3 regions of the Synechococcus sp. HK01-R genome follow, and region 3 is predicted to be linked to each of the others. Evidence: predicted binding sites of a transcription regulator. Region 3 holds the regulator's gene; each other region holds the start of a gene.
What was found. The regulator NtcA, encoded in region 3, controls nitrogen genes in cyanobacteria. The targets are predictions, from matches to a motif close to GTANCNNNNGNTAC.
Positions count from the first base shown of each region.

Region 1: H0O21_RS03170 (urease accessory protein UreD) is a predicted target of NtcA. The motif match lies at 4,473-4,486, and genes of this name have one in related genera.
Region 2: glnA (type I glutamate--ammonia ligase) is a predicted target of NtcA. The motif match lies at 5,006-5,019, and genes of this name have one in related genera.

Region 1 covers NZ_CP059059.1:590,754-598,300, forward strand. Annotated here, with positions in the region: gene H0O21_RS03145 (branched-chain amino acid ABC transporter permease) at 1-1,109, opposite strand, end outside; gene urtA (urea ABC transporter substrate-binding protein) at 1,213-2,505, opposite strand; gene ureG (urease accessory protein UreG) at 2,626-3,231, opposite strand; gene H0O21_RS03160 (urease accessory protein UreF) at 3,231-3,902, opposite strand; gene ureE (urease accessory protein UreE) at 3,899-4,408, opposite strand; gene H0O21_RS03170 (urease accessory protein UreD) at 4,521-5,480, shown strand; gene H0O21_RS03175 (urease subunit gamma) at 5,499-5,801, shown strand; gene H0O21_RS03180 (urease subunit beta) at 5,824-6,144, shown strand; gene ureC (urease subunit alpha) at 6,148-7,547, shown strand, end outside.
Region 2 covers NZ_CP059059.1:2,076,263-2,083,809, forward strand. Annotated here, with positions in the region: gene H0O21_RS11005 (YcjF family protein) at 1-906, shown strand, start outside; gene H0O21_RS11010 (aminotransferase class V-fold PLP-dependent enzyme) at 997-2,433, opposite strand; gene H0O21_RS11015 (nucleoside deaminase) at 2,541-2,984, shown strand; gene H0O21_RS11020 (alanine--glyoxylate aminotransferase family protein) at 2,956-4,089, opposite strand; gene H0O21_RS11025 (allophycocyanin subunit beta) at 4,220-4,744, opposite strand; gene glnA (type I glutamate--ammonia ligase) at 5,086-6,507, shown strand; gene H0O21_RS11035 (hypothetical protein) at 6,608-6,745, shown strand; gene H0O21_RS11040 (class I SAM-dependent methyltransferase) at 6,976-7,547, shown strand, end outside.
Region 3 covers NZ_CP059059.1:1,075,417-1,082,963, reverse strand. Annotated here, with positions in the region: gene H0O21_RS05575 (hypothetical protein) at 1-479, opposite strand, end outside; gene H0O21_RS05580 (transglycosylase SLT domain-containing protein) at 1-7, shown strand, start outside; gene H0O21_RS05570 (thioredoxin domain-containing protein) at 602-1,162, shown strand; gene thyX (FAD-dependent thymidylate synthase) at 1,249-1,974, shown strand; gene dcd (dCTP deaminase) at 1,991-2,584, opposite strand; gene H0O21_RS05555 (cob(I)yrinic acid a,c-diamide adenosyltransferase) at 2,584-3,192, opposite strand; gene rph (ribonuclease PH) at 3,346-4,080, shown strand; gene ntcA (global nitrogen regulator NtcA) at 4,149-4,898, shown strand; gene H0O21_RS05540 (DUF3084 domain-containing protein) at 4,962-6,167, shown strand; gene H0O21_RS05535 (resolvase) at 6,168-6,620, shown strand; gene H0O21_RS05530 (DUF3146 family protein) at 6,590-6,847, opposite strand; gene pth (aminoacyl-tRNA hydrolase) at 6,844-7,461, opposite strand; gene H0O21_RS05520 (TatA/E family twin arginine-targeting protein translocase) at 7,461-7,547, opposite strand, start outside.

The DNA.
Region 1 (7,547 bases), 480 kb from region 3:
CGGAACTGCAGGAACACCACGATCAGAGCGAAGACCATCACCTGAGCCATGCTCGTGGTGGCGAAGAACTTCACCGCTCCCTCCAAGGGGGCAGGCATACCGGGCCAGATCGAAAGCAGCCGCCCGGCACCGATGAGGTCGGTCAGCAAGCCGATGGAGAAGGAGGCGATCACCGTGCCCAGCAGATTGCCAACTCCGCCAAGCACCACGACCATGAAGCAGCCCACGATGTAGGACGTCCCCACATTCGGACCGACTGAACCGAGCAACGACACCGCCACACCAGCGACCCCGGCCAAGCCGGAACCAATGCCAAAGGTGAGCACGTCGACGGTGTTGGTGGGGATACCCAGGCAATCACTCATCTCTCGGTTCTGGGTCACAGCACGGATACGCATGCCCCAGACGCTGCGATTGAGGAACCAGGTCACGCCGACCACGGCCACCACCGTGATCACGATGATCACCAGACGAGGCACAGGGAAGGTCAGATCGGCGAACTCAAGACCACCACGCATCCATTTGGGCGCCGTCACATCCACGTTGCGAGAGGTGGCACGCGCGATCCGGCTGACCTGAGACGCCAATCCATTGGCAAACACCACGCCAACCAGAGCTGCAACACCCCAGCTGGCAGCACGCATCCAACGGGCTCGGGGGCCTTGCAGCAGAAGCTGAGGTAACAACAGAGGCAATGAAAAACCAAGCACCAGGGCCAGCACCACACCGGCGGCCTGAGCCAGGGGCACGCTGCGCACGAACTGCTGCAGGATCAAGCTGACGCCCCAGGTGGCCAGCAGTGTTTCCAGGGGATTGCCGTAGAGGCGGCGAATCACGGTGCGTTCCAGAAGGATGCCCACCACACCACTGGTGATGAAGGCCAGCGGAATCGCCACAAGAACGTAGATGTCGTAAATGGGTTGAAGCGCGGGCAGCTTAAAGATCAGCTGCACCACATAGGTGGTGTAGGCCCCAAGCATGATCAGCTCGCCGTGGGCGAGGTTGATCACACCCATGAGGCCGAACACAATCGCCAATCCGAGAGCAGCCACCAGCAGCACCGAGCCAATGGCCACCCCGTTGAACAGGCTTTCTAAAAGCAGTTGCACGGAAATTGATGAAATGAGCGATCAGACAAACCACAGAAAGAGGAGCCCCAGATGGGACTCCTCCGGACAGCATTCAGACCAGGGTTCGGCCTGAGTCAAGCGATCAGAGCTTGTACTTCTCGCCCTTGCTGGGATCACTCCAATCGCAGGCAAAGCCCTTCGAAGAAGGCTCAAATTGGTTCCAGGTCTGTGGATCGATCGGATTATCAGACTGCTCGACGATCTTGAACTGACCGTCAGCGGTGATCTCACCAATACGCACAATCTGGGAGATGTGGTGGTTAGGCCGCACCTCAATTGGACCCTGAGGAGCATCAAACTTGATACCAATCAGAGCCTCACGCACCTTGTCATCATCAAATGTGCCGGCCTTCTCAACGGCCTTCTTCCACAGATAGACCATGTTGTAAGCCGACTCCTGAGGGTCAGCCACCACGCGATTGGCACCATATTTGGCCTTGAAATCGGCCGCAAATTTCTTCGATGCCGGCGTGTCGATCGACATCATGTAGTTCCAGGCACCGTAATGGCCTTCGAGGAACTCAGGTCCAATCGTGCTGATCTCTTCTTCAGCAATCGAATAACTCATCACGTAGTAACCATTGGCAGGCGTGATGCCGGCGTCCTGGATCTGCTTGAAGAAGGCAACATTCTGGTCGCCATTGAGGGTGTTGATGATGACACCACCGTCAGGAAGAGCCTTTTTGATCTTGGCAATAATTGGAGCCACCTCGGTATTACCCAGGGGCAGATAGTCCTCACCAACAACCTTGCCACCGAGCGACTTCAGCTGCTCCTTGGTAATCGTGTTGGAGGTACGGGGGAAGACGTAGTCCGAACCCACGAGGAAGAAGGGCTTCCCTGCTGCAGGGGAGTCCTTGAACATGAAGTAGGTCGCCGGCTCAGACTGCTGGTTGGGAGTGGCACCGGTATAGAAGATGTTCTTAGAACACTCCTGACCTTCGTATTGAATCGGATAGAAAAGGAAGGCATTCTTCGATTCGTAGACCGGCAACATCGCCTTGCGGCTCGCGGAGGTCCAACCACCGAAGACAACGGGCACCTTGTCTTGATCGATCAGCTTTTTCGACTTCTCAGCGAAGGTGGGCCAATCCGAGGCTCCATCTTCGACGATGTACTCAATCTTGTATCTCTTGCCGTCGACCTCAACACCACCAGCGGCATTGATCTCATCAATGGCCATTTTCTCGGTATCCACGAGGGTGGACTCAGAGATGGCCATGGTGCCGGTCAGGGAGTGAAGGATGCCCACCTTCACCGTGTCGTCGAACTGAACATTAGAGGCCTGATCACCACCGCCACAGGCCGTGACTACCACGCCCAGCGAGGTCGCCGCCAGGCTGATCAGAATGCGTTTTGACAACGATTGAGACATGGTGTGTTGACAGTGATAACTGTTGCGCTAGGCGCCATAAGACAGTCCCAGCCAGACGCACTCCTTCCAGTAACACTCACTACCAATCGGACAGAAGAGGCCTGATATCGGAGCAAGCGATCACGAATTCGGTAGTTGTTGCAACACAAACGCCACCACCAAATCCAGCCCCTCACCGCTGTGCAGATTGGTGAAGCACCAGGGGCGATCGCCGCGCATGCGCAGGGTGTCGCGCTCCATCACGGCCAGGTCAGCCCCCACCAGAGGCGCCAGGTCGATCTTGTTGATCACCAGCAAATCCGAACGCGTGATCCCGGGGCCGCCCTTGCGCGGGATCTTGTCGCCTGCGGCCACGTCAATCACATAGATACAGAGATCAACCAGCTCCGGACTGAAGCTGGCGGCCAGATTGTCGCCGCCGCTCTCAACCAACACCAGATCCAGATCTGGGAACTGAGCTTCCAACTCCGCCACCGCTGCCCTGTTGATGGAGCAGTCCTCCCGAATGGCCGTATGCGGACAGCCACCGGTCTCCACACCACGGATCCGTGACGGCTCTAGAGCTCCTGCGCGAGTTAAAAACTGAGCATCTTCCTGGGTGTAGATGTCATTGGTGACCACCGCCAACTGCAGGTGATCCCGCAGTCGCCGGCAAAGCGCCTCGACAAGAGCGGTTTTGCCAGACCCCACCGGCCCAGCCACACCAAGCCGCAACTTGCTCCCCATCAGCTTCGGAATAAACGGGAATACAACTCAGCATGGGACAGCTGCGCCAGCGATGCCCCAACGCCCGCTGACCACAAGGTCCGTGGATCAGCAGCGAGGAGCTCTTGGGCCTCGGCAGCGATCCGCGGCAACAGACGCTGCTGAAGCATCTGAGCCCTGGTCGGGCCCAAAGGCAACAGGCGCACGGCCGCACTGAGCTGATTGGCGACCCAGCTGTAGAGGTAGCCCTCCACCGTGTCAGCCTCCGACAGCCCCAGCGACAGTGCCGCCCAGGCCCATGCCGCCGGCCAGGCCAGGGGGAGTGGTTCAGTCAGTGGATGACCCATGTCGGCCAACAGCTGCAGGAGAGACCCCCCCATCTGACGTTGTTGAGCTCGCACCTCCGCAGCTTCACGGGTGGCCAGCAGCCAACCATCCAGATCCAGCAAACGAAGTCGGGCCTGATCATCAGCGCCTCGAGCCCAGCTGTTCAGATCAACCATCAGCTCGGAAAGCGCCGCAGCCTCCAGCCGCAACGCTCCCCGCTCCAGCTCGGCGATCAACCACTGCTCGAGACCAGCCTCACTCTTCAGCGCCCCGGCCTGGATCAAGACCTCTAACCCCTCCGAGTAACTGAACGCTCCCACCGGCAACGCCGGGCTCACCAACTGGAGCAACGCCAGGGAGGTCATGGCGTTTCATGGCTGTGGCGATGGGCATGGCTGTGACCACCCCCATAAGCGCCTCCCTCCGGAACAAACGGACGCTCACAGACACTCACACGCAAGCCACGGCTCCGCAACATCGTCTCCAGCACCGAATCCGCGAGCAACAACAAGTCCCCGTCGTGGAGCTCGAGCGCCACATGGCGGTTGCCGAGGTGATAGGCCGCCTGCAGGAGTTCCACGACTGAATCCGCCTGCACCCGCAGCAACGGTTCCGGCGCCGCAATCACCACCACCTCCCAGCTCCGGGAACGATCCAACAAGCGATCACCGGGCTGAAGGGCACCCTCCCGCGGCAGCTGAAGCAAGAGCGCACGTCCACAGTGGCTTCGGCGGCGACCACGGAGCACCGTGCGTTCTTCGGCCGTGAGTGGCAATTGCAGGCGGCGGTCGGGCGGAAGATCTCCAACGGCCTCACCCACTTGGCGATGCTCCAACACGATCGGTTTGTGATCGCTCGCGTTGTCACTCATCGCGTTGTCGTCCAAGGCTGCTCCGCTTTCACCCTGAGCCTGCCCAGCCGTCGGCCTTGATTTGGTGTTGATTGCTACAGGTCATCGCAGCTCGAGCGCCGAGCGTGGGGGCATGCAACGCCTCGATCCCTGGCATGGCCGCTGCGAGCTGCGGTTTGAACACCGGCAGACCGTGCACGGCGACGCAGGCACAGTTCACCAAGGGGGCTGCAGCGCCCCGTTCAAGCTTCTGCGGGCTGAACAAGGCAACAACGGTCGCTGTGAGCTGCCAATCCTGCATACGGCTGGAGGACTGGTAGGTGGCGACCAGCTCAGCATTGCCCTGGACCTGAAAACAAACAGCCGCTGCTTGATCACCAGCGTCGCCGCCCAGAAGGTCTACGGGTCCATCGGCCGCAGCCGCCTCTACCCCGAAGGCCAATGGGCCCGTCAACAGGTGCACTGCACACTGGCGAAAAGCAGCGATCTGGAATGGCTACCCCAGGAGCTGGTGCTTTATGCGAATGCCCTCTATGAGCAGCATCTGACGGTGCAACTACCAGCTGACGCCTCCTTTCTCAGTGCAGAAATCGTGCGGCTGGGCCGCACCGCCGCCGGAGAAACCCTCCAGCAGGGTCGCTGGCGCTCAGCCCTGAGCATCTTTCGACGCAGTGATGAACCTCATCAAGCCGATCGCTGGGAAATGGTGGACCGGTTGGACTTGGGGGGCGATGCCCTCAACGACCAGCACGGACTGAACAAACAGCCAGTGTTCGGATCGCTGGTGTGGGCTGCACCGATGCCCTTGAGCGGCGATGCTCTGGCGCAACTGCTGGAGCTGGTCCGCAGCGATCGCGAAGGCCTGGAAGGCACGCTGCGCTGCAGCGCCTTGGATCAGGGCCTGGTGGCCCGTTATGCCGGTCCGTCCAGCCGCGATGCCCGCTTCTGGTTCAGCCGCATCTGGGCTCGCACCCGCGCCCTGCGCGCCTTGAGCGCTCCACAGATCCCAAGGGTCTGGCCTTTGCAGGAACAGCCTTTGCCAGCGTCATCGTTCATGACGAACACTGCTTGGCCCGCAGTAAGGACACACTGAGAACGACCGAGCCAGTCCATGCATCTCAGCCCCCAGGAAAAAGACAAGCTCCTGATCGTCACCGCGGCATTACTGGCCGAACGGCGACTCCAGCGTGGCCTCAGGCTCAACCACCCCGAAGCGGTGGCTTGGCTGAGCTTCCTTGTGCTGGAGGGTGCCCGCGACGGAAAGAGCGTGGCGGAGCTGATGCAGGAAGGCACCACCTGGCTGAGCCGCGAACAAGTCATGGACGGCATTCCCGAACTGGTTCACGAGGTGCAGATCGAAGCGGTGTTTCCCGATGGCACCAAGCTCGTGACCCTGCACGACCCAATTCGCTGACCCACCACCCTGCATCTCTGCCATGGCCCCGCTGATTCCCGGTGAACTGTTGCCCGAACCCGGCGACATCGAACTCAACGCTGGCCGGCCCGTGACCACCATTCCCGTGGCCAACAGCGGTGACCGGCCCGTGCAAGTGGGCTCCCATTTCCATTTCGCCGAAGCCAACGCCGCCCTGCAGTTCGACCGGGCCGCAGCCCGAGGTCAACGGCTCGACATCCCCGCCGGCACCGCCATCCGCTTCGAACCGGGTGACAGCCGCGACGTGAACCTGATTCCCTTCGCCGGTACGCGACGCGTGATCGGCTTCAACGGCCAGATCAACGGATCCCTCGACGCCTGACCCATGCCCTATCGCATCTCCCGCCAGGCCTACGCCGAGACCTACGGCCCCACCACCGGTGACCGGGTTCGCCTCGCCGACACTGAACTGATTCTTGAGGTTGAAAAGGACTACACCGTTTATGGCGATGAGGTGAAATTCGGCGGCGGCAAGGTGATCCGCGACGGCATGGGCCAGGCCCAGACAACCCGAGCAGGTGGTGCCGTCGACACCGTGATCACCAATGCCCTGATCCTCGATTGGTGGGGGATCGTGAAAGCCGATGTGGGCCTGAAAGACGGCCGCATCGTCGGCATCGGCAAAGCCGGCAATCCCGACACCCAGGCAGGGGTGACGATCGTGGTGGGCCCCGGCACCGAAGCGATCGCCGGCGAAGGTCACATCCTCACGGCCGGTGGCATCGACACCCACATCCATTTCATCTGCCCTCAGCAGATCGAAACGGCCCTGGCCAGCGGCGTCACCACCCTGATGGGCGGTGGCACCGGCCCGGCCACCGGCACCAACGCCACCACCTGCACCCCCGGCGCTTTCCATATCAGCCGCATGCTCCAAGCCGCTGAGGGTCTACCGGTGAACATTGGCTTCTTCGGCAAGGGCAACGCCAGCACGCCCGAAGCGCTCGAAGAACAGGTGCGCGCCGGTGCTTGCGGCCTGAAACTGCATGAAGACTGGGGCACCACACCCGCCAGCATCGACGCCTGCCTGTCGGTCGCCGACCGCATGGATGTGCAGGTGTGCATCCACACCGACACCCTCAACGAAGCCGGCTTCGTGGAAGACACGATCGCCGCCATCAAGGGCCGCACGATCCACACCTTCCACACCGAGGGTGCCGGCGGCGGTCACGCCCCAGACATCATCAAGATCTGCGGAGAAGCCAACGTACTTCCCAGCAGCACCAACCCCACCCGGCCTTACACCCGCAACACCCTTGAGGAACACCTCGACATGCTGATGGTGTGCCACCACCTCGATCCCAAGATTCCGGAAGACGTGGCCTTTGCCGAATCGCGGATTCGCCGCGAAACGATCGCCGCCGAAGACATCCTTCACGACCTGGGCGCCTTTTCGATCATCGCCAGCGATTCCCAGGCCATGGGCCGTGTGGGCGAAGTGATCACCCGCACCTTCCAGACAGCCCACAAAATGAAGGTGCAACGGGGTGCCCTGCCGGAAGACTCAAGCCGCAACGACAACCACCGGCTAAAGCGCTACATCGCCAAGGTGACGATCAACCCGGCGTTGGCCCACGGCATCAGCACCGAAGTGGGCTCGATTGAAACCGGCAAGCTCGCCGATCTCGTGCTGTGGAAGCCGGGCTTCTTCGGCATTCGGCCCGAACTGGTCCTCAAGGGCGGCTCGATCGTGTGGGCCCAGATGGGAGATGCCAACGCCTCGAT
Region 2 (7,547 bases), 1.0 Mb from region 3:
GTCACCCGCCATCTGGCAGGGCTAGGGAAGCGCCTCCTGCTGGTGCTCAACAAATGCGATCTTCGTGGCGAGGAGGAGGAGCGACGCCTGCTGATGCTGCTCAGGCAGCGCTGCGGTGATCTACTTGGCGCCGACGACGTTGTGCCTGCGAGCGCTTCACCGCAATCAGTCCCCCGACCGGGACAGCAGCCTTGGCAACCTCCGGCGGAGGTGGAGCGCCTGCTGCGACGGTTGGCCAGCGTGCTCCATCAGGACGGTGAAGAACTGCTGGCCGACAACATCCTTCTGCAATGCAGGCATCTGGGGGAATCCGGACGACGCCTTCTCGATCAGCAGCGGATGCAGGAAGCACGACGTTGCGTGGATCGCTACAGCTGGATCAGTGGAGGCGTCGTGGCCGCCACGCCTCTTCCAGGCATTGATCTGCTCGGCACGGCGGCGGTGAATGCCCAGATGGTGATGGAAATCGCTGGTGTCTACGGCGTTCAGCTCACTCGCAGCCGCGCCCAGGAACTGGCGGTATCCGTGGGGCGGACCCTCGCCGGCCTCGGGATTGTTAAAGGAGGAATGTCTTTGATTGGCACGGCCCTGAGCCTCAACCTGCCGACCCTGTTACTGGGTCGAGCCATCCAGGGCGTTGCCGCCGCATGGCTGACGCGCATCGCTGGGGCCAGCTTCATGACCTACTTCCAACAGGATCAGGACTGGGGCGATGGTGGCGTGCAGGACGTGGTCCAACACCATTACGACCTCAACCGCCGGGAGACATCCCTGCAGCATTTTCTTGCCCAAGCGCTTCAGCGGGTCGTGGAGCCGCTGCAGCGTCGGGAGGCGAAACAACTACCGCCGAGACCAGGGCCTCGGGCGGGGGAGGGCGCATGGGACCGCGAGAATCGAGAACGGTGATCAACAACAGATAGATCACCCCGATTGCCACAGAGAGCGCACCGGTGACGATGGCGACCCAGCGACCACGAGCCGGAGCCGGTGTTGACATCAAGGCACCTCCTGCACAGACCCGTTGAGCATGGCGGCCAGCTGCTCGAGGTGGGGGGCCTGGGTATGGGGATTACCCAGCACCGCCTTGAGGTGATGACAGCCCGCATACAGGGGTCTGGAGAGCATGAACTGGTGGTCAAGCAACAGGGCCCTGGTGGAGGCCGACCAGGCATCCACCGCGTCATGGTCAGCGTGCATTGGCCGGCAGGCCAACAGATGGAGAGGCCCACTCAGCAGCTGAAGCCGCTCTGCATCGAGGTGATCGAGAAGGAATTGCTTGCGCTGCAGGGCTCCCTCCAACAGCTGCTCAATGCCCTGATCGCCCAGTTGGCGCAGCCCAAGCCAGAGCTTGAGGATTTCCGCTGGGCGAGATCCCTGCAAGCCCTGTTCGCCGCCATGGGCTTCACCCCAGGGAGATTCCATGTAGGGGAGGCCGGTGGCAAAGGTGCGGCTGAGCAACCCTCGATCAGCCACCAACAGCAACGAGGAGGTCTTGGTGATGCCCAGCAGTTTCTGAGGGTTGATCGTGATCGAATCCGCACGCTCCACTCCACTGAGCAAAGCCGCAGTGGTCGGAGAAAGGCCATAGGCACCACCAATGGCTGCATCGACGTGAAGCCAAAGGTGATGTCGCGCGCAGAGATCCGCGAGGGCTTGCAGGGGATCCACCGCACCGCGCACGGTGGTGCCAGCGGTGGCGACAACCGCGAGGCAGGAACGTCCTTGCTGACGAAGCTTCAACAGCAGAGCCTCAAGGGCCTCCACCTGCAAGGCACCGCTGCCATCAACAGGAACGGTTTGAAGCGCATCGGCTCGGAGACCCATCACCCGCACGGCCTTGGCCAAAGACACGTGGGCATCCGCACTGGCAAGCACGACCGCATCGGCATCGGAGCCAAGACCGGCCTGCTGACGAGCCACCACAAGCGCCATCAGGTTGCTGAGGCTGCCGCCGCTAGCAGGAACGCCACCGGCCGACTCGGGCATGCCGAGACGATGGGCAACCCAGGTACAAAGCTGACGCTCGAGATTGCTGAGGCTGGGGGCTAGCTCTTCGGCCAGGAGATTGTTGTTGAGGCCGGCACAGACAAGATCCGCGGCGATCGAGGCAGTGAGCGGAGGTGGGTCCAGGTGGGCGAGAGCACCGGGATGGGAAGGGCGATAGGCGCCGTCCATCACCAGCTGCAGGTCATCCAGCAATTGCGTGAACGACCGGGGGCCCCCCTCAGGCTCAATGGAAGGAAGTACCGCAAGCGTGGGCAATGGGCCTCGTGCCTGAGCCTCCCCCAGCCAGCGACAGAGCTTGGCGGAGGTCAGATCAAGAAAGTCCTGCAGCTGCGGATCGAGCCCATCCGGTGAGGCGAATGGGGCAAGCGGCAGCGACGAATGAATCGCAGGGTTGCCAACCAAGGGCATCGCCAGATCAGGTGTCATTCTCCCTTGCGGTGGCACATTGAAGGTGGACGTGGCCTTGATGGCGCGTTGGGGAGGCAGCCGTGAGCGCACCACTGACATTGACTGAGCATCAGTGCCGACTGTGGATGGGACGCCTGCTGCGGCGAGCCAACCGGGTCGGCGACAGCGGTGAAGTGCCTGTGGCAGCACTCGTTCTGGATCGCCACGGCCGCTGCATTGGCTATGGCGTCAACCGGCGCGAACGTGATCAGGACCCCCTGGGCCATGCCGAGCTGGTGGCCCTGCAACAGGCCACCAGCATCAGGGGGGACTGGCGTTGCAACAGCTGCACCCTGCTTGTGACGCTTGAGCCGTGCCCAATGTGTGCTGGAGCCCTGGTTCAGGCCCGCATGGGGCAAGTGATCTTCGCCGCCAGGGATCCGAAGCGTGGGGCTATGGGGGGCACAATCGATCTCAGCAGCCATGAGAGCGCCCACCACCACATGCGAGTGATCGGGGGCGTTCTCGAGCGTGAAGCCAGCCAGATGCTGGAGTGCTGGTTCAGGCAGCGACGGCGGCGGTCTGTTTGAAACGGGGCAATTCCGTTTCAAACAGATTGAGCAGTCGATCGACGTTTTCGGGAGTGGAGTTGTATCCCATCAGGCCAATTCGCCAGATCTTGCCGGCCAGCACGCCTAATCCGCCACCCACCTCGATGCCGTGATTGTTCAGGAGGTGCTGACTGAAAGCCTTGCCATCGACACCTTCTGGAATGCGCACGGTGGTGAGGGTGGGCAGGCGCAGCTCCAGGGGTGCATGCATGACCAAGCCGAGACCTTCAAGACCGGACCAGAGGGCCTCGGCATTGCGGCGATGGCGGGCCCAGGCCTGCTCAAGCCCCTCTTCGGCAAGAAGCCGAAGTGCCTCGCGCATCCCAAAGTTCATGTTCACGGGCGCCGTGTGGTGATACACCCTGTCGCTTCCCCAGTACTGATTCAGCAGGGACACGTCGAGGTACCAATTGGGCACCTTGGTGGTGCGGGCCGAAAGCTTCTGTTCGGCCCTCGGTCCCATCGTGAAAGGACCAAGTCCGGGAGGACAACTCAGACCTTTCTGACTGCAGCTGTACGCGAGGTCGACTTTCCAGGCATCGAGATGCAACGGAACTCCACCCAAGGAGGTGACCGTGTCGAGGAGCAGGAGGCAATTGTGCTTCCGACAAAGATCCCCGACACCCTCCATGGGTTGGCAGATCCCTGTGGACGTTTCTGCATGAACCATCGCCAGAATCGCCGGGCGATGCTCGATCAGAGCGGCTTCGAGCTCATCGAGAGAGAACGCTTCCCCCCAAGGCTTCTCGATCACCCGGACATCGGCCTGATAGCGGCCGGCCATGTCAACAAGACGAAGGCCGAAATAACCCTTGACGGCCACCAGCACCCGATCACCAGGCTCAACGGTGTTGGCCAGGGTGGCTTCCATGGCGGCACTACCAGTGCCACTCATCGGAAGGGTGAGTCGGTTGTCGGTTTGCCAGGCGTAGCGAAGCAATTCCTGTACTTCACCCATCAGCTCCACATAAAGCGGATCGAGATGACCGATCGGTGTGCGGGACAGGGCCTCCAGCACGGTCGGATGGGCATTGGAAGGGCCAGGACCAAGCAAGAGCCGATCTGGCGTTGCGATCGGAGCCAGATCTCGGCGATGGCTCGAATCAATCTGGAGATGGGAGGGCGCTATCGCCAAGGACTGACGGGAAAATCGTTGGCGAAAAGCCTACGCAGTCATCCCTCCATCAGGGGAGGAGATGAGGGAATGCAACGGCCTAACGCTGGCGGACGTCGGTGGCCGCCAGACCGGAGGCCATGTGCTCGAAGGGCTGACGCACCACTGGGCAGCGATCAAACTCCACCCCCTCAGCCACCAGTCGCTCGCAAAGCACATCGCCCAAGAGAACAATGCTGCGAACCGTGGGTCCCGTCGGCACTCCGAGACTCTTGTACGTGTCGTCAAGACCGTTGAGCACCCGTTCATTCAGGATGGTGCTGTCTCCGGCCACCAGGGCGTAGCTGGCGTAGCGCAGGAAGTAATCCATGTCTCGCAGGCATGCTGCGAGACGCCGGGTGGTGTAAGCGTTGCCCCCAGGAAGCAGCAGCTCAGGGTCGTCAAGGAAGAGACGCTGACTGGCCTCTCGGACGATTTCAGCCGCCTGACGGTTGATCAGTTCGACAGCCTTGAGCCTGAGGGCTGCTTCAGAGAGATAGCCATCGATGCTGTCCATGGCGGAGCGATCGAGATAACGACCGAGCTGGTCGTATCGACCGATCAACCCGGTGATGGCATCACGCATGGCTCAGGCTTGAACAGTGTCAAACTGGAAAGTAACACCAGCTTTCCCAGCAGAACGCTCTCTGCAGCTGCGTTATGGGCAAGTTGACAGAAACGGTTACTAACGGGCAGGAGTGGAACAGCCTCCACGACCTTCATCAACGGGTTGATGCCGCGATGCGGTGAGCATTCAGAAAGCGCAGAGGGGGCAAAAAAGGAAGCCGTCCCAATGGATCAAGAGGGTCCAAGACGATCGAGGCGGCATCGGCGCGAAGCAGAAAATGTACCCATTGATACAAAACGAGTCCCAAGGGCTGACTACGGTCCGCCCTGACTATTGGCCCCCTGCCATCTATTGCACCCATGGGCAAGACCGCACAGGACGTTCTCCGTCAGATCAAGGACGAAGGGATTGAGCTGATCGACCTCAAATTCACTGATCTTCACGGGAAGTGGCAACACCTGACCGTCTGCGCCGACATGGTGGACGAGGCAGCCTTCAGCGAAGGACTGGCCTTTGACGGATCCTCAATTCGCGGCTGGAAGGCGATCAATGCCTCCGATATGGCGATGGTTCCCGATCCCGCCACCGCCTGGATCGATCCCTTTTATCGCCACAAAACCCTGAGCCTGATCTGCTCGATTCAGGATCCGCGCACGGGGCAGGCCTATGACCGCTGCCCGCGCGCACTCGCTCAGAAAGCACTTGCCTATCTGGCTGGCACTGGTCTTGCTGACACGGCTTTCTTCGGACCGGAGCCTGAGTTCTTCCTGTTCGACGACGTTCGCTACAACTCCAGCGAGGGTGGCTGCTTCTACAGCGTCGACACCATCGAGGCCGGTTGGAACACAGGCCGCCTGGAGGAAGGCGGAAATCTGGCTTACAAAATCCAAACCAAAGAGGGCTATTTCCCTGTTGCCCCCAACGACACCGCCCAGGACATTCGTTCCGAGATGCTGCTGCTGATGGGGCAGCTGGGTGTTCCGATCGAAAAGCACCACCACGAAGTAGCCGGCGCCGGTCAGCACGAGCTCGGCATCAAATTCGCCGAACTCATCCAGGCCGCCGACAACGTCATGACGTACAAGTACGTCGTGAGAAATGTCGCCAAGAAATACGGCAAGACAGCCACGTTCATGCCCAAGCCAGTGTTTAACGACAACGGCAGCGGCATGCACGTCCACCAGAGCCTCTGGAAGGGTGGTCAGCCCCTTTTCTTCGGAGAAGGCACCTACGCCAACCTCTCCCAGACCGCCCGCTGGTACATCGGCGGCATCCTCAAGCACGCCCCCTCCTTCCTGGCCTTCACCAACCCGACCACCAACAGCTACAAGCGCCTGGTTCCCGGATTTGAAGCGCCCGTCAATCTGGTGTATTCGGAAGGCAACCGCTCAGCGGCGGTGCGCATCCCGCTCACCGGCCCAAGCCCCAAGGCCAAGCGCCTGGAATTCCGCTCCGGTGATGCCCTTGCCAATCCCTATCTCGCCTTCAGCGCGATGATGATGGCTGGCATTGACGGCATCAAAAACCAGATCGACCCTGGCGAAGGGGTGGACGTTGACCTGTTCGAACTTCCGGCCGATCAGCTCGCCAATATCGCCACGGTGCCGGCATCCCTCAACGGCGCCCTTGAAGCCCTCAACGCTGATAAGCACTACCTCATGGAAGGAGGTGTCTTCAGCGAAGACTTCATCAACAACTGGATCGATCTCAAATATGAGGAGGTGCAGCAATTGCGCCAGCGCCCTCATCCCCATGAGTTTGTGATGTACTACGACGCCTGATCAAAGGGAGTTGGTCAAAGGCAACAGGACGAATGGGGGGCAAAGCCCCCCATTTTTTGGTTCAACGATGTCTCAACTGGGCCAAAGCGCTGTCATGGAGATGCCGACAATGATCCTGGCGTCGAGACCATGCCCTCTGCTGCGCGATCGCATTGCGCTGATCAAGGGCATCGGGATGGGTCTCGATCTGGGCGAGCCCTGCCTCACGCCGACGACGCTCATGGGCATGGTGATCTGACCAGGAGACAAATTCGACGGCCGCACGACGGCGCCGATCGAGAACGTTGACTGGATGAACATCAGACATGGCGCATCTCCTCTTTCACTGAAGTCAGTCTGTAGCAACCGCTACAGAATCTCGCGTTACTACACGAATCTTTCCAGCCAATGGATCAGCCAGGCACGAAAGCCACAGAGAGGGCGGTCGGTGAGCTGGAATAGACAACCTTTGGTCCGCAGGCACCCTCGATGGCGACGCCCAGCATCACCGAGATCGCCTACCGCACCCTTCAACAGAGCCGCAGCATCGCCGGACTGGCTCACAAGCAATTCAGCACCAGGCTGATGGAATGGGTCGCGCCGGACGCCGTACCAAGCACGGAAACCGTGCCGGAGGCCATGTTCATGGAGCTGCGTCGCTCCCTCGCCTCCCTGGAGGACACTGACTGGCAGGAGGCCGAATCCGGGCTTTATCCCAAACGTCAGCTGTTCGATCAGCCCTGGATCGACTGGGCGGCCCGCTACCCCCGTCTCTGGCTGGACCTTCCCTCCACCTGGATGCGTCGCCAAAAGAGAAATGTCCGTGACCTCCCGGATGAGGCAAGCGAAACGCTCTACCCCGACTACTACCTACAGAACTTCCACCATCAGACCGACGGTTACCTGAGTGATCACTCCGCGGAGCTCTATGACCTCCAAGTGGACATCCTGTTCAATGGCGCAGCAGATGCAATGCGCAGGCGTGTCCTGGCACCTCTCCTCCGCGGTCTGCGTCGCTTTGAGGACCGACCTGCAGCCAGCCTCAGGGTCCTCGATGTGGC
Region 3 (7,547 bases):
GGACTAATCGCAAATGGATTGGGCAGCACGTGGCCGAGCCACACCCCGCAGAGCACGATCACGGACATCCAGGCGGCCATCACAACCGGCGGTGGCACCACCTTGATGCGCGTGAGATCCAGGCGGGCCAACAAGACCGCCGAGGACAGGATCAGCACATCGGAGAGCAGGCTCAGCTGCAGCACATACAAGCCACCGGTGATCACCAGCAGGAGGGTGACCACAAGACTGATCACCCGGCTGGAGGCCATCAACATCGACACCTGCCGAAGCAGCAGATCGGGCATCGTGCAGACCACCACCACCACCAGAGCCTGAACCACCTCCACGGTCCAGAACAGCTGAGGGTCAATCCCCCGATCATTCATCAAGTCCTGCTGAAAGATGGTCCAGTGGTGACCAAGCAGGATCGCCACCACGAACAACACCAGCAACAGCGGCGCGCGGAACGGCAGGGCCAGGAAACGCAGCAGAGCCATCAGGAGAACATCAGGACTCGGGTCATCCGGCAGAGCGCCGCAACAGCCAGAAAGCCGCGTTCAAACTAGCAACGTTGACGCGGGAGTCCTGCCAGAGTGGCGAAGCGTCCATCGCTCGAGGCATGACCGGCAGCGCACCATCCGCCAGCCTCTCCGCCGGCCAGAAGGTCCTGCTTGTGATCGGTGCCATCGCACTGGCGCTGATCCTGTTTCTGCTTCGCAATGGCCTGAGCGTGGAGTCGCCGATGGATCAGCTGGCGCGACGCTCTCTGCCCCCCGAGCAAGCACTCAGCAATCAGAAGCCGACGATGCTCGAGTTCTACGCCGATTGGTGTGAAGCCTGTCGGGAAATGGCTCCAGCGATGCTGGAGACCGAACGCCGCACCAATGGCCGCATGAACGTGGTGCTGGTCAACATCGAGAACCCTCGCTGGCAAGACCTCATTGATCGCTACGAGGTCAATGGCATCCCTCAACTGAATCTGTTCGCCGCTGACGGGAGCCTGCGGGGCCGCTCCCTGGGGGTGCGTAGCGCTGCCCAGTTGGAGGCCATCAGCAACGCTCTGATCGACAACACGAAGCTCCCACAGCTGGCCGGCATCGGCAGCCTCTCGGCACTCACCGCCAGCGAAACGACAGCCAGCTCCCTGGTCAGCAGCCCCGGTCCGCGCAGCCATTCCTGAGACCTGAGCCTTCATGAAGGGCGGCCATCCAGGCGCGAACCGGCCATGATCAGCCCACAACCGTTCACTCCGACCTGACGCCCGCCATGGATCCCCGCTTCCGGGTCGACCTGATTGCCGCGACACCCAACCCTCAGCAGTGTGTGTATGCCGGCATGCACCAGGACTACAGCGAAGGTTTCGTAGCCGCTGATCGGGATCAATGGCCGGATGAAACGCGGGCCGGAGAAATCTGCGTCAAACGGCTCTTGGCGGGCGAGCGAGGCCATTACGGACCGCTCGAACATGCCCAGATCGTGCTCAACGTGGGCTGGTTCCCCCACTCGGTGATGCAACAGGCCCGCACCCACCGGGTGGGTGTGAGCTTCGACGTGCAGTCGATGCGCTACACCGGCGATCGCATCTGTAAAGCCGCCAACGGCGAGCTCCCCCTCGAGGAGGTGTTTTACCTCCGGCCGGTGGGGGATTACAGCGATCGTCAAGGCAAGAAGTATCACTACAGCGAAGATCTGCGCCGCCAGGATCTGGAGCTTTGCCAGCAGGCTGCTGCCCGCTATCGGGATCTTCTCCAGGCAGGCTTCGCGGAAGAACACGCGCGCGGGATCCTGCCCTTTGATTACCGCCAGCACTTCGTGGTGAGCTTCAGCCTGCGAGCTTTCCTGCACTTCATGGACCTCCGCGCCAAGCTCGATGCTCAGCAGGAAATCCGCGAACTGTGCGACCTGATGTGGCCGCACCTGCAGGAATGGGCCCCTGAATTCGCAGCCTGGTACGAAAAGAGTCGCCTCCATAAAGCAAGGCTGGCGCCCTGATCAGGTTGATCCCTGATCACACCTTCGCCAGCGTCACTCGCTCCGGTTGATGCTGGTATTTGCCTTGGCGGTCGCTGTAGGTGGTGTCGCAGGGATCACCTTCAAAGAAGAGAAGCTGACAGATGCCCTCATTGGCATAGATGCGGCAATCAGCACCGGAACTGTTGCTGAATTCCAGGGTGAGATGTCCCTCCCAGCTCGCTTCCGCCGGGGTGGTGTTCACGATGATTCCCAGGCGCGCATAGGTGCTCTTGCCAAGACAAATCACCGTGATGTTCGCGGGCACCTTCATCTTTTCGAGGGCCACACCAAGCCCGTAGGAATGGGCAGGGAGGATGAAGTAATCACCATCCTCATCGTGGTGAAGTTCAGTGGGCTCCAGATTGGCCGGATTGAATCGCTTGGGATTCATCACCGTGCCCGGCACGTGCTTGAAGATCAGGAATTCCTGAGGTGACAGGCGCAGGTCGTAGCCATAGGACGAACAACCGAAACTGAGCACCGGGCGCTGCTTTTGATCCGGCTCTAGGTGACGGACCAGCCCCGCCTGGAAGGGCTCAAGCATGCCGGCCTGAGCTTGTTCAGTAATCCAGCGATCGTTCTTGAGCATCAGAAGCCTCGACGCAGTTCAGTGACCTGATCGGCAAGCCCCATCAAGAACTCGGGGATGGAGGGTCCGGTGACAATCACGTCCACCGAGCCGGGGCGGCGCTCCAGAGTCGCACGCACCTCCTCCTCGCTGAGGTAGCCCAGGGCAATGGCCAGCCCCAGCTCATCAAGCACCAGCTGATCGAGCTCGCCAGCCAGCAGCTCACGTCGGCAGACCTGCCAGACCTCCTCCACCGCCTCCTGCACAGCCTGACCCTGGTCAGCGGCAGGCCCATCGAGGCAAGTGGAGACAGCAGGCCGTAACCAGCCGAGCCGACCGCAGAGCGTCAGACGCCGCTCCGGACCCTGGTCGACCCCTCCCTTCAGGAACTGCACCACCAGCACACGACTGCCCAGACCGGCAGCACGCAACGCTTGACTGAGCACATTGGAAAAACTGCCGCGGTAGGGGGCGGTATGCACCTGCAGCTGACCCTCGGCAGCCACCAGATGGAGGGGTGCCCGGGGTGGCACAGGGGGCAAGGGCCGTAGACCCGCTCGCTCCAGTGCCCGGTGATCCGCAGTGCGCGGATCGGCAGGGCGATGGCTGGAGCTCAGGCTGGCGGTCATTGATTCCTCACACGGCCGGCATGCCGGCAGAAGCAAAATCTAGCGCCGGAGTCGCAGCTCACAAGCCCCTGACACACCACTGATGGTGTTTGAGCGCCCCGCCTGCTGGTGACACCCGCCCTGTCAGGCTCAATGGCAGCGCTTCTGCGGTTGATGAGCAGCCACCAGCCCCCACTCCGTCACGACGGTCGCCATGCCGCCGCACTGCGCCCCTTCGCGATCGAGTGGGATCCAATGGGCTTTGCCATCAGCTCCCTGATCGTGCGCACGGGCCGCACCGCCGTGCTCTGCAGCGTCAGCCATGAACAAGGTGTCCCGCGCTGGCGTCAGGGGGAAGGGAAAGGCTGGCTTAGTGCTGAATACAGGCTGCTTCCTGGTTCCACTCCCGAACGCCAGAACCGGGAGCTGCTCAAACTTTCGGGTCGCACTCAGGAGATCCAGCGCCTGATCGGCCGCAGCCTCAGGGCCTGCCTCGACATGGAAGCTCTGGGTGAAAACACGTTGCTGATCGATTGCGATGTGATCCAGGCCGATGCAGGCACGCGCACGGCCTCGATCACCGGCGCTTGGATTGCGCTTCAGCACGCCTGCAACCAACTCCTGACGAACGGGGTCATCACGCGTCAACCGGTCCGCCAGCAGGTGGCGGCCGTCTCCGTGGGTTTAGTGCAGGGAACCCCCCTGCTCGACTTGGACTACAGCGAAGACAGCCGGGCCGACGTGGACCTGAATGTGGTGATGGACGGCGAAGGGCGTCTGCTGGAGCTGCAGGGCACAGCGGAGGGGGCTCCGTTCAGTCGCAGCGCCCTCAACGGCCTCCTGGACCTCGCCGAACCAGGCCTGACGGAGTTAATGCAGCACCAACGCAGCGCCCTGACTCAACGCTGAATTTCGTGTGGGTTGCTACAAGGTGGAGCCAGGACCATCCGTAGCGTCCTGCCAACTGCAAAGCCGCCATGGTCGGAGCCACACGCGGCTTCAGCCGATATTCACCGCAGACCGCCTCCGTGACGGCCAGTGCCGGAGCAGGAGTCACCCTGGCGAACGCTCCGGCAGCCAACGCACGCACGCTGCTGGAAGTGATCCGTGATCTCGAAGGCGCGAGCACGGAGCTGGTGGAACGCGGCAAGACGATTTTCTTCCCCGGCGATCCCGCTGAACGGGTTTATCTGATCAGGCGCGGGGCGGTTCGCCTCTCCAGGGTCTACGAGTCCGGGGAGGAAATCACCGTGGCTCTGCTGAGGGAAAACAGCTTGTTCGGCGTGCTGTCCCTGCTGACCGGCCACCGATCCGATCGCTTCTATCACTCCGTGGCCTTCACCCGCGTGGAGATGGTCACAGCTCCAGCTGCCTCGGTGCGCCAGGCGATTGAAGCCGATACCGGTGTTGGCCTGCTCCTGCTGCAGGGTCTCTCGAGCCGGATCCTGCAAACCGAGACCATGATCGAAACCCTCACCCATCGCGACATGTCGTCCCGCCTGGTGAGTTTTCTGTTGGTGCTCTGCCGTGACTTCGGAGTGCCTGGCGATACGGGAATCACCATTGACCTGCGCCTCTCGCACCAGTCGATCGCCGAGGCCATCGGCTCCACCCGGGTCACGATTACGCGCCTGCTCGGGGATCTGCGCATCTCTGGTCTGGTGGAGATCGACCGCAAGAAAATCACGGTGCTCGATCCAATCGCCCTGGCGAAACGCTTCAGCTGAGCGGGTCACGGGAGAAGATGGAGCCCGGACGGCCTCAGCTCGCCTTCCCTCGCCCTTGAATTCGTGACCGGCTGGCTGCTGATCCTCTCCCTGCTTGTGCTCGGTGGCGTGCTCGCCACCCTGGGGGATCGACTCGGCTCCAGGGTCGGGAAGGCCCGACTCAGCCTGCTGGGCATGCGCCCCCGCCGCACCGCCGTGCTGATCACGGTGCTCACAGGGAGCCTGATCTCAGCGCTGTCCCTTGGGCTGATGCTGCTGGTAAGCCGCCAGCTTCGCGTGGGCCTCTTTGAACTGGATGCCTTGCAGAAGCGGCTGAATGACAGCCGCACGGCCCTTGAGAGCAGCCGCAGAGCCCAGAAGGAAGCCACCCGAGAACTGGCGCAAGCCCAGGAGCAACGGGAACGCACACGACGGGATCTTGCGGAAGCGAAAGCAAAGGCAGAGACCTTGCGCCAGGCCTTGGTTCCCCTCAACCAGCAGCGGGAACGTCTGGAAGCAGAACGGGCTCGCCTCAGTCGCGACGTGCAGGCTCGGGATGCGGAAATCCGACGCACCGAAGCGGAGCTGGCCAGCGTGCGGCAGCGCATCAGCAACGGTGAAGCGGAGCTGCGCCAACTCGAGAAAAACGTGCTCGCACTGCGGCAGGGGAACGTGGTGCTGAGCAGCGGCCAGCCCCTGGCCACCGCCACCCTGCGACTCGACAACCCCAGACAGGCGAAACAGGTGATTGATCAGCTGCTGCGGGAAGCGAACCTGCAGGCCTACCAGCAGGTCCTCCCTGGGGTAAAACCCGATCGACAGATCCTGCTGGTGCCGCGCAGCGACATCGAACGACTTGAAAAAACCATCCGCCAACCGGGCACCTGGGTGGTGAATGTGCGCTCGGCAGCGAATGTTCTGCTGGGCGAAAAGGTGGTGTATGCCTTCCCTGAAGCTCGTCCGAACACCCGCATCGTGAAAACCGGCGACGTGCTGGCCCGCACCTCCATCGAACGCCAGGAAACGGAAGGACAAGCCGTACGCAATCGGCTCAACCTCCTGCTCGCCTCCGCCCTCGCGGAGGTCCAGCGCCGGGGATCCCTCAGTCAGGGACTTCAGTTTGACGCGACAGCCCTGAATAGCCTGGGCCAACAGCTCCTGAGCCGAGCACCATCCCGCGTTGAGCTTGAGGTCGTGGCCCTGCGCAGCAGCGACACCGCAGACCCGATCGTCGTGGAGCTGCGCCCCGTCAATGGGGTGCGCCCAGGCCAGGTCTCAGGCCCCACCTAAATGGCACGGCTCCTGGCCATCGACCCTGGCCGCAGCAAATGCGGCCTGGTGCTCTGCGACAAGGAACGCCACCAGGTGATTGCATCAGGCGTGTATCCAGTCGACACAGTGCTCGATCAGATCCGGCACTGGAGCAGCAGCAGTCCGATCGATCAGGTCCTTCTTGGCAATGGCACCGGCAGCAGCCTCTGGCGTGAACGTCTGCAGGAGCAACTGCAGCTGGAACCTGAGCTCATGGACGAGCGGGGCACCACCCTGCGAGCGAGAGAACGTTATTGGCAGCTATGGCCACCGCAAGGCTGGAGACGCTTGCTGCCTCGCGGGCTCGACCTGCCCCCTGTGGAGCTGGATGCCATCGCTGCTCTGGTGATGCTCGAAGACCACCTCGGCCGGCCCCTGGAATGGACCTGCCCTCCACCGATTCAAAATCGCGCCCGAACGGTGAAGGTGTAATCGCCGCCAGGCTCGAGGTGATAGTCAGCCTTGACCAGAAATCGCTGGAGAGCGTCCTGGATCAAGGCCCTGCCGAGGGATGGCTCCACCGTCAGCTCACCGCGATCAAAGGCCCAGCAGAACTGCCAAGCAAATCCGCCAGCTTGCACCTCCCCCTCCAGACATTGCTCCTGAAAGCTCTGACGCAACACCCTGAGATGGGCCGTTGTCACAGGCAGCGGACTCATGCGTCCGTCTCCGCGAGCTGGAGACCATTGAGCTGGTTCCCAGCCTTCTCCAGACCCTGACGCTGGATCAAATCGAGCCCCTTGAGCACCGCATCAAGAACGGTCTCCAGGAGCGGCTGTTCCTCTTTGCTGAAGCTGCCCAACACATGCGACACCGTGCGGGCGCGCCGCTCCTCGGGGGTGCGACCAGGGGCACCGATGCCGATCTTCAAGCGGGCGAAGTCCTGGGTGCCCAGATGCTGAATCGTGCTGCGCAGCCCGTTATGACCACCGGCACTGCCCTTGGCCCGCAGCCGCAGTCTTCCCAGAGGCAGATCCATGTCGTCGACGACCACCAGCAACTGGTTCACGTCTAGATCGAACCAATCGAGGGCAGCACGGATCGCCCGACCGCTGTCGTTCATGAAGGTCTGCGGCATCAGCAGGCGCAGACGCTCGGCCCCAAGGCCAAGCTCAGCCAGCTCCCCATGCAGCTTGGGCATGGAACGGAAGCGAGTGCCCTCGCGGCGAGCCATGGCCTCGAGGGCCATGAAGCCAACATTGTGACGCGTGCCCGCGTAGCGATCTCCGGGGTTACCGAGACCGACGACGAGGCGCAATTGGCCCCGATCCATCAGAGCTCAGGATTGGAGGCCTTGATGTCGGAAGAGGCGATGTCGGCAGAGGCGATGTCGGGAGAGGCGCTATCCACTGAGGCGGT